DNA from 3 places in the Comamonas testosteroni genome. Region 1 is predicted to be linked to each of the others. Evidence: riboswitches for the same ligand, from Rfam matches in the RefSeq annotation. Region 1 holds a riboswitch; each other region holds the start of a gene.

Region 1 (3,269 bases):
ATTTGCTGCGTGCAACGGTGTTCAGCCATTGCTGGCAGGCCAGGGCAAGCAGGGCCTGCTTGTGCAGATCGGCATCGATGCTGCCCGTGATCTTGAGCTGACCAAAGGCTGTGGCCACGTGGGCGCGGCAGACCGAGAGGAGATAGCTCTGGTTCATGTCGTCGCTGGCCAGCCATTCGGCCTTGGCCGCATCGTCATGAGCCAGTATGTCCCTGGGCACGGGAAGATCCCAGTCGCATAGTTGCTGTTGCAGAAAGCGCAGGGTCTTGGCGGACTGGCCACCCGTCTGCTCCTGGTACCACTCTTCGAGTGAGGCCAGTGTGTCGCTGCCGTCATCGTTGCCGAAGGGGCTGAAGTCGTCACCGCAGTCGTAGAAGAAGTCCTGGGTCGCAATGCGCGCAAACGCAGGGTGGCTGGTCTCGCGGGCGAGACCGACTTCCGGATCGTCGAAATACAGAATGGTGCTCATGGCTGCATGCAAAAACGGCCTTCGCAATGCGAGGGCCGTTGATATGCTTAGTTGTCCTTGGCGAAATCGTTGTAGGCGGTCTCTTCCATCAGAGCTTCGAGCTCGCCCACATTGCTCATCTTGACCTTGAAGAACCAGCCAGCGGCCAGCGGGTCGCTGTTGGCCAGCGACGGGTCATCGCGCAGGGCTTCGTTGACTTCGACGATCTCGCCGGTCACGGGCATGTAGACATCGGCAGCGGCCTTGACGGACTCGACCACGCCAGCCACGTCGCCGGCCTGGAAGATGGAGCCCACGCCGGGAAGATCCACAAACACCACATCGCCCAGCGCATCCTGTGCGTGTACGGTGATGCCGACGATGGCGGCATTGGTGTCGGCGGCGTTGATCCACTCGTGTTCTTTGGAATACTTGATGCTCATGGAAAGCTCCAGATGGGGGGGATTCAGGGGAATCGGGTGTTGTTTGAGAAAGGTCCAGTGCGCACTTTAGCGGTGTTCTGGCTGCTGTTTGGCAAACTGGCCCGTCTCATGCGCGGAGGCAGACTAGCCGCGGTGATAGCGGGTGGGAACGAATGGTGTGGCGACCACCTTCATGGGCACCGGCTTGCCGCGCACCACGGCGAAGATTTCCGTATCGATGGCGGCGTAGTCGGGCTTGACATAGGCCAGCGCCACGGGCTGGTTGAGCGTGGGACTGAGCAGGCCGCTGGTGATGTGGCCGATATGCTGTCCGTCCATGTTTTCCAGCACGGCGGGCTCGCGCACGGGAATGCGCTCCAGCGCGATCAAGCCCACGCGCTTGCGGCGCAGCGACTGAGGGTTCTGCAATTGCTCCAGCACGATGGCCGCACCGGGAAAGCCGCCCTCGCGCTCGCCGCCGCTGCGGCGCACCTTCTGCATGGCCCAGTTCAGCGAGGCTTCCACCGGGGTGGTGCTGGTGTCTATGTCGTTGCCGTACAGGCAAAGCCCGGCTTCAAGGCGCAGCGAGTTGCGCGCGCCCAGGCCGATAGGGGCCACCTCGGGCTGGGCCAGCACAGCTTCGGCAAAGGCTGTTGCCGCTTCGCCGGGAAGTGAGATTTCGAAACCGTCCTCGCCCGTATAGCCGCTGCGCGTGATGTAGAGCGCATGGCCCTGCCAGTCGAAGTGGTTGCCGGTCATGAAGACCAGTTGCGTCACTCCAGGAATCAGGCGCGAGAGGGCGGTGGCAGCTTGCGGGCCTTGCAGGGCCAGCAGGGCGCGATCGGGCAATGGGACGACCTCGCAGCAGCTACCGATGCGGTTCTGGATATGAGCGATATCCGCCTCTTTGCAGGCACCGTTGACGATGAGGAACAGATCATCGCCGCGGTTGACGAACATCAGGTCGTCGAGAATTCCGCCTTGTTCATCGAGCAGCAGGCCGTAGCGCTGCTTGTGCAGGCCCAGGTCCATGACATCGACGGGCATCAGTGATTCGAGCGCGGCGGCGGCATCGGGGCCGCGCAATAGCAACTGGCCCATGTGCGAGACATCGAACAGGCCGGCAGCCTTGCGCGTGTGCAGATGCTCGGCCATCAGGCCTTGAGGGTATTGCACGGGCATTGAGTAGCCGGCAAACGGCACCATGCGGGCACCCAGTTTCTGGTGCAGGGCAAACAGCGGTGTGGAACGCAGATCGGAAGAAGTGTCAGCAGCAGTCACAGGCAAGCGCTCCGGTGGTCAAAACCAAATGAGTGGCCATGCATGACGGGGCCATGCTTGGCGGGCTTGCCCTGCTGTCCGCTTTACCTGAGAGATTCACTGCCTTTGTTTTCGCGGGCAGCTTGCTCCTTCGGTGGATGCTGGCACACATACGAAATGACGGCCTGCATCTCTCTCCAGCAAGGGACGCTGCAGGTTTGCACACCTGCAGCGCTTGTCAGTCCTTTTGCCTGAGCGTTTTGACTCCGGGTGGGGGTCTGCGCCTTCGGCGGTGCGGGGCAGCTTCAGCTGCAGGCACTCTCTCCTGACGCTGGCGATTCTAGCGGTGGGCAAGGGGCTTGCACCACCGAATCGTGCGGATTTTGGGGTTTTCGAGCACAGTTCGTCCGGATTGGGTCTGTGTACTCACCGTGTCTCGGTATTCAAGGACGGAGATTCTGGGGATTCGATCTCCTGGCGCGGAAACACCAGTTGGTAGGGCTGCTCGAAGCAGGCAGTCACGGCCTGGCCCTGGCGCATGCCGGGCTTGAATTTCCAGCGCTCGAGCGAGCGCATGATGGACTTCACGATGCGGGGATCGGTATCGGCGGGCTGATAGGCCACACGGCCGAGTTCGCCCTGAGCAGTGACCTCCAGGCGGAAGATCACCATGGTTTCCAGTCCTTGAGGAAACCAGCTGGCACTGATGATCGGCGTGGTGTGGCGGCGTGGCTGTGGTTGCCGATCGAGCTGGGCGACGGGTGTGCAATCTGCCTTGATCCATGCAGGCCATTCCATGCTCTGTGACCGCCTGTGCTGCGTGTCCAATGGCGGAGCCGGCGCAGGCTCCGGCCGCTCGGAAACCGTGCTCGCGGTGCCGGCGCCCGGAGGCAGCTTGGTCCGACTGCCATCGGAGAGGTGGGAGCAGGCACTGAGCAGCAAGGCGGTCAGTGACGCGGCGCAGGCTGCGCCAAGGTGTGAAATGCGCGAAATGTCCATGAGGGCATTGTCGGCCATGTCGGCAGCATTTCAGGGTTGCGCAGGGCGCAGGTCCAGTTCCTTGATATCGGCCTCGGCGCAGGCGCGCCACCAGGCCGAGCCCGCATGCGGAGCGCCCAGGTCCAGGCGCTCGCCCATCA
Region 2 (3,269 bases), 1.4 Mb from region 1:
AGAGCCTAGCGACAGATGCCAAGCCGCTGCATCCAAATGCGTCATGGCAGACTTTCTCCTTGATCAGAGAGGAGTCTGCCAATTCAATATCCAAAGAACTCCTCACTACGCACATCGTCCTCATCAATACCGGCTGATATCAGCAACCGCTGCATTGACGCAACCATGGAAGGTGGGCCAGCAACATAAAAGATCGGATTAGCCAAGCCCTCAATGGCCTGCTGGAGCCACTCTCTATCGATCGTTTGTGTATCACCACTCCAATCCACGGCAGAGTGCGCCATATCCGTCATGGTGGCCTTGAGCCGGAATTTTGGATTCTTCTTTTCGAGAGCTTGAAGCTCAGAGAGAAACGCCGAATCTTCTGGACGACGATTGGAATACAGCAGAAGCAAATCCTGCTGTGACTGCTGCATTGCAGCGTTTCGCAGCATGCTCATGAACGGCGTCACGCCAATCCCACCGGCGATGAGCACACCCGCTCGCGCGGTGTTTTTGTGCAAGGTAAGCGAACCAAATGGTCCATCGATATCCAACTCAGCACCTACAGGCAGAGCTCCCAAAGCGCGTTTGTAAACGCTGTCCCTCATCCTCGTAGCAAACACTAGTTCACTCTCGTGTGGCGCGCTGACAATGGAGAATGCGTGACATCGCTCCTCTTTACTCTCCCCTGGGACCGCGCCCGGCAGCTGGATTTCAAACGCCTGTCCAGGACGGAAATCAAACCCCGCCGGTTTGGCGAGATGAAATGCCATCGTACCCTGCGCAACCTCCTCGCGTTCGAGGATTTTGCTGTGCTCTGTGCCCATGATTCACTCCTTCGCAATCGATGGATCTACACATTGGATGCGTCCAATGGAGTAAATATTCCCGTCAATCGATACCCACCGTGAGAAACGGGTCGAAATGGGCACTCTCATTGAACCGACCACCTCAGCCTGCTATGGCCGCGTTCGGCCAGAAGCAGCCCCGTTCAGCTTGATAGTGCAAACTCTCACCGAGCTTTGAACTCCCCCCCACTCAGGCTTGCAATCAAGTCGGCTTTAGGCTGACCTGAGTCACTCACAGACCCATGCCGAAGCGGCGGCAATCGCCAACACCAGTTGCTGCACGCCGCCTGTCCTTAACAGCTGTTTTACGCTCCAAGCCGGCTGTTCGAATCGCATGGCCGCCACGTACCGGCTCAAAGGGCCGCTTCTGCGTGCCACGACAGGTTCGTGTCGTCCCCAAGCAGTCTGTCAACGCCTGAAGAATGAGCGAGCCTTCGAGAGCACCGCTTGTCATGGCGGGCGGCTTGACAGACGAAAACGCGGACTTGCGCGAGCCACGGCGGGTTCAGACTGGGCCTCCGCGCCCCAGCTCGGCAGCCGCAGAACCACATTAATACAGGTATTAACCCGAATAAAGTCACTGAAACTGGCTAGAATCGCGCCCATCCTGCGGGAGAGCGGAGCCTTTCGAGGGTTCCCGCCGAAGGCGCAAACTCCCATAATCGCTCAGGCAATAAGTACCGCAGGTGGGTCTGACAGGACCCGGATATCGCCAACTGGAGAGCAGCCCGCAACCACAAGTCTGCAGGGCTCACCGAAGGGGCAAGCATGGCCACCGCGAAGGTGCTCATGCGCAACTCTCAGGTAAAAGGACAGCGGGAGAGGCAAGCCGGACACTCCCGCCGATGTGAGTGGCTGGTCTATTTTCAAGTGCCTTCATGCTTCCTTCCGTCTCTTTGCTGGACTCGTTCCAGGCCTCCAACTTCACCGTCATGCTGGTCATCTATCTGGTGGCCATTACCGCCGAAGCCATGTCCGGCGCACTCGCCGCAGGGCGGCGAAATATGGATATCTTTGGTGTCGTCGTCATCGCCTTCGTCACTGCCCTGGGCGGCGGCACCATCCGCGACATGGTGCTGGGCCACTACCCCATCGGCTGGACCCAGCACCCTGAATATGTGTATCTGGTCATCAGCTTCGGTCTGCTGACCACTGTGATTGCACGCCATATGCACAGGCTCAAGCAGGTGTTTCTGCTGCTGGACGCCATGGGTCTGATCGCCTTTTCGCTGATTGGCTGCAATACCGCGCTGGAGCTGGGCTACCCCACCATCGTCATCATCATGGCCGGCATGATTACCGGCATCAGCGGCGGCATCTTGCGCGATGTGCTCTGCAACCAGGTCCCCGTGGTGTTCCGCCGCGAGCTGTATGCGAGCGTGTCGCTGTCCGTATGCCTGATGTTCCTGGGCCTGCGCTATCTGGATGTCAGCCCCAATATCAGCACCATCGTGTGTTTTGCCGGCGGTCTGGCCTTCCGTCTTGCCGCCATTCGTTTCAAATGGCGCCTGCCGGTTTTTTCGTACCAGCAGCGCTGGGAGTGATCGAGACTCCCCCTCTCTTGCTACGCAGGGCGGCCCTTGCTTGGCTGCTCTGACCTAGACTGCGCCATGCGTTACCCATGTAGTTTCACTTTCCATGTCTGAACCCATCACATGGATGCCGGATGGCACCCCCTACAACACCCGATTTGGCGATCGCTATCACAGCGAGCTGGGCGGCCTTGACCAGGCCCGCCAGGTTTTTCTCGGTGGCTGCGAGCTGCCAGCCGCCTGGGCTGATACAGCGCAGTGGCGCATTCTGGAAACCGGCTTTGGCTTCGGACTGAACTTCCTCGTCACCTGGTCGGCATGGAAAGCCGACCCCAGACGCCCGCGCATTCTGCATTTTGTCTCGGTGGAGGCCTACCCTGTCTCGCGCGAGGATCTGCTCGCGTTTTTGCCGGCCGATGAGGAGCTGCGCCCGCTTGGCGAACAGCTGGCCGAGCAATGGTGGGGACTGCTGCCCGGCGTGCATCGCCTCTCGTTTGACGACGGCCAGGTGCTGCTGACGCTCTATATAGGCGATGCCAGGACCATGCTGCGCAAGCAGCAAATGACGGCGGACAGCGTGTATCTGGATGGCTTCTCTCCCCAGCTCAACCCCGAGATGTGGGATGAAGATGCCATGAAGAACATTGCCCGCCATTGCCGCCGGGGCACGCAGCTTGCCACCTGGTGCGTGGCCGGCCATGTGCGCCAGGCGCTCAAGGCCCAGGGTTTCGAAGTCAAGAAGCACGCTGGCGTGCCGCCCAAGCGCCATAACCTGCATGCAGCCTACAACCCGGCATGGGAGCCGCGCCATCGCCCGGACGGCCTGCCTGCGCCCGTGGGCCAGGCCGGCCACTGCCTGGTGCTGGGTGCGGGCCTGGCGGGTGCTGCCGCTGCTGCCAGTCTGGCC
Region 3 (3,269 bases), 1.5 Mb from region 1:
GCACATTGGGAAACCAGTAGGCCATGACCAGTTGCGAGGCCACCAGGTCCACCGCCACCACCACGGCCCAGCTGAACCAGAAGTTCCAGCCCAGCGCAAAGCCGAAGCCGCGATCCACATAGCGCGAGGCATAGGTAGAGAAAGAGCCGGCCACCGGCATGAAGGCAGCCAGCTCACCCAGGCTGGTCATGATGTAGTACACCATGATGCCGATGAGAAGATAGGTGAGCACGGCTCCGCCGGGGCCGATCTGGGCGATGGCCGAGCCGGAGGCCACAAACAGGCCCGTTCCGATGGCGCCGCCAATGGCGATCATGCTCAGGTGGCGCTGCTTGAGCACCCGGTGCAAGCGGGGCTGCTTATCGTCACCATCGCCAGTCGGCGCGAGCTGCTGGCTTGAGTTGGGTTGGGACATAAATGTCTTGTTGTAATGGTTTGCGCCCATCCGGACAAAACACCCAACCATCCCGCAGGCGCTGCGACAGGCAACGCAAAAAGGCGACCATGACGGTCGCGGGCAACAAGGACAAAGGAACGAAGCCATGACAGCAGAACGCCATGGCGGATAGGCCAGTCGCATCCTGAATCGGCAGCCACCCCAGTCGGGCGCTTCAATGGCAAAGCGGTGATATCGCCGGGCCCATTGACAGGCAAAGACGATATTTTGCCCAAATCCACTGCCGGCCATGGCCCGCCATGCCAATGCAGGGGCTGACTCTGGGGCTGCTCGGCGGCACTTGACAGCGTCTATCGCTATGAATTTAGAAGCGCACTGCGCTTGAATAAATTCATTTTCATAGACAAATACTCAATATTTCCTTGAACGATAAACGCAAAGCGCTATCAAATAGCGTGGACTCCACATGATCAGCCATGACTGGGCCCTGGCGCAGAAGTCTAGTAAACCCGTATATCCAGGCGCCGCCGTTCTTCCTACATTTGCCCACAGGCACTCAGCCCGGTGATGCCGAGAGAGACTGCAGCGCAAACTTGGCGCATGCAGCGCCGAAGGAGCAACCGCCCCGGAAACTCTCAGGCCAAAGGATCGGCATCGCTTTCACACACTCTGAAGAATGTCCGGACGTCATCGTCCGCCGGGCATACCGAAGGAGCAAGCGAGCAGCGCCGCAAGGCCATGCCTCGTGAATCTCTCAGGTCCAGAACAGAGGGGGCGTCCGCTGCGCATGTTGCGCACGGGCTCCACCCTTGACGTTTCTGGAATCTGAATCATGAAGACAATCGCCGTCATCGGCGGTGGCATCACGGGCGTGACCACCGCCTACGCTCTCGCTCGCCGCGGATTTTCCGTCACCCTGTTCGAGAAACAGCGCTACGCCGCCATGGAAACCTCGTTCGCCAATGGCGGCCAGCTCTCGGCCTCGAACGCCGAGGTCTGGACCCATTGGTCCACCATTGTCAAAGGCCTCAAGTGGATGCTCAAGAGCGATGCTCCGCTGCTGCTCAACCCCAAGCCCAGCTGGCACAAGATTTCCTGGTTCTGCCAGTTTCTCGCTGCCATCCCCCACTATGAGAAAAACACCGTGGAGACCGCCAGGCTGGCGATTGCGGCACGCGAGCACCTGTTCGAATGGGCGGCTCGCGAAGGCATTGACTTCGATCTGAAGCAAAAAGGCATCCTGCATATCTACCGTGACCGAGCAGGCTTTGAACATGCGGGCAAGGTTTCCCAGTTGCTGGCCAAAGGCGGGCTGGAGCGCCGCGCCGTGACACCGCAGGAGATGCGCTCCATCGAGCCGACCCTGTCCGGAACCTTCTATGGCGGCTACTTCACCGAGAGCGACTCCACAGGCGACATCCACAAGTTCACCAGCGGCCTTGCCGCTGCCTGTGAGCGACTCGGCGTGCAATGCCGCTACGGTCAGGAAATCGTGTCGGTGAGCAGCAATGGCAAACAGGCCAGCGTGACCGTGCGCCAGGGTCCGGCAACCGAGACCTCGACTTTCGACGCCATGGTGGTCTGCGCAGGCACGGCCAGCCGCGCCCTGGCCGCTCAGCTCGGCGACAGCGTCAACATCTATCCGGTCAAGGGCTATTCCATCACGGTCAATCTGGCGGACGAAGCCAGCCGCGCCGCAGCCCCCGTGGTGAGTCTGCTGGACGACGAGACCAAGCTGGTCACCAGCCGCCTGGGTGACGATCGCTTCCGAGTTGCCGGTACGGCGGAGTTCAACGGCTACAACAAGGACATCCGCGCCGACCGCATCCGCCCTCTCATCGAATGGGTGCAGCAGTGCTTCCCGGGCGTCAGCACGCGCAGCGTGGTGCCCTGGGCGGGCCTGCGTCCCATGATGCCGGACATGCTGCCGCGCGTGGGCCCTGGCAACAAGCCCTGCGTGTTCTACAACACCGGCCACGGCCATCTGGGCTGGACCTTGTCGGCCGTTACCGCCGACATGGTCGGCGACCTCGTGCTGCAGTCCATGGGCAGCGCCAGCAGGCAGTCCCGGCCGGCCAAGCTGACCACCGCCAGCGCCTGACCACGACCTGAAAACCTCATCAACAAGCCAGACACGGCAGCCGCAGCGCCCCGTGAGGGGCAGCTGTTGCCGTGTGAATGGCAAACGGAGACATACAACATGAGTCGAAATCATCCAAGCGCAGCCGGGGAGTCGCTGCAGCAGACAGGGGAGCTGGAGCGCGGCCTCAAGGACCGGCATATCCAGCTGATCGCCCTGGGCGGTGCCATTGGCGTGGGCCTGTTCCTGGGCTCGGCCAAGGCGATCCACAAGGCCGGGCCGCTGCTGCTGGTCAGCTACGCCATCGCGGGGCTGACCATCTTCTTCATCATGCGGGCACTGGGCGAGTTGCTGGTGCACCGCCCTGTGGCCGGCTCTTTTGCCACCTATGCCGAAACCTATGTCAGCCCCTGGGCCTGATTCGTCACCAGCTGGACCTACTGGTTCACCTGGGTGGTGACGGGCATGGCGGAGCTCACGGCCATAGGCATCTACACCCACTACTGGTTTCCGGCCATTCCGCAATGGGTTCCGGCGCTCGCCACCCTGGCCGTGCTGCTGGGCGTGAATCTGATTGCGGTCAAGGTCTTCGGCGAGCTGGAATTCTGGTTCGCGCTGATCAAGGTCGTGACCATCGTGGCCACGCTGGTGCTGGGTGTGGCCATCATCACCACGGGCTGGGGACCGCTGGGCCAGACGGCAAGCTTCACCAACCTATGGTCGCATGGAGGCTTTGCACCCGTGGGCATGGTGGGCGTGGTCTTCACCTTGCAGATAGCCTGCTTTGCCTAT

The links. A riboswitch is a leader RNA that binds a small molecule or an ion and turns the genes downstream of it on or off. The one in region 1 is predicted to bind glycine.
Region 2: linked by a shared signal. The riboswitch ahead of F0P97_RS18595 (trimeric intracellular cation channel family protein) and the one ahead of gcvT (glycine cleavage system aminomethyltransferase GcvT) in region 1 are both predicted to bind glycine.
Region 3: linked by a shared signal. The riboswitch ahead of F0P97_RS05285 (D-amino acid dehydrogenase) and the one ahead of gcvT (glycine cleavage system aminomethyltransferase GcvT) in region 1 are both predicted to bind glycine.

Annotation. Positions count from the first base shown of each region.
Region 1 is NZ_CP043568.1:2,675,633-2,678,901, forward strand. It holds gene F0P97_RS12115 (MolR family transcriptional regulator) at 1-469, opposite strand, end outside; gene gcvH (glycine cleavage system protein GcvH) at 517-891, opposite strand; gene gcvT (glycine cleavage system aminomethyltransferase GcvT) at 1,015-2,151, opposite strand; glycine riboswitch at 2,216-2,341, opposite strand; glycine riboswitch at 2,360-2,468, opposite strand; gene F0P97_RS12130 (hypothetical protein) at 2,557-3,147, opposite strand; gene F0P97_RS12135 (MBL fold metallo-hydrolase) at 3,160-3,269, opposite strand, start outside.
Region 2 is NZ_CP043568.1:4,031,288-4,034,556, forward strand. It holds gene F0P97_RS18585 (CopD family copper resistance protein) at 1-1, shown strand, start outside; gene F0P97_RS18590 (ferredoxin--NADP reductase) at 84-809, opposite strand; glycine riboswitch at 1,431-1,523, shown strand; glycine riboswitch at 1,537-1,656, shown strand; gene F0P97_RS18595 (trimeric intracellular cation channel family protein) at 1,709-2,374, shown strand; gene mnmC (FAD-dependent 5-carboxymethylaminomethyl-2-thiouridine(34) oxidoreductase MnmC) at 2,490-3,269, shown strand, end outside.
Region 3 is NZ_CP043568.1:1,169,333-1,172,601, reverse strand. It holds gene F0P97_RS05290 (amino acid permease) at 1-415, opposite strand, end outside; glycine riboswitch at 959-1,058, shown strand; gene F0P97_RS05285 (D-amino acid dehydrogenase) at 1,230-2,498, shown strand; partial or broken gene F0P97_RS05280 (amino acid permease) at 2,598-3,269, shown strand, end outside.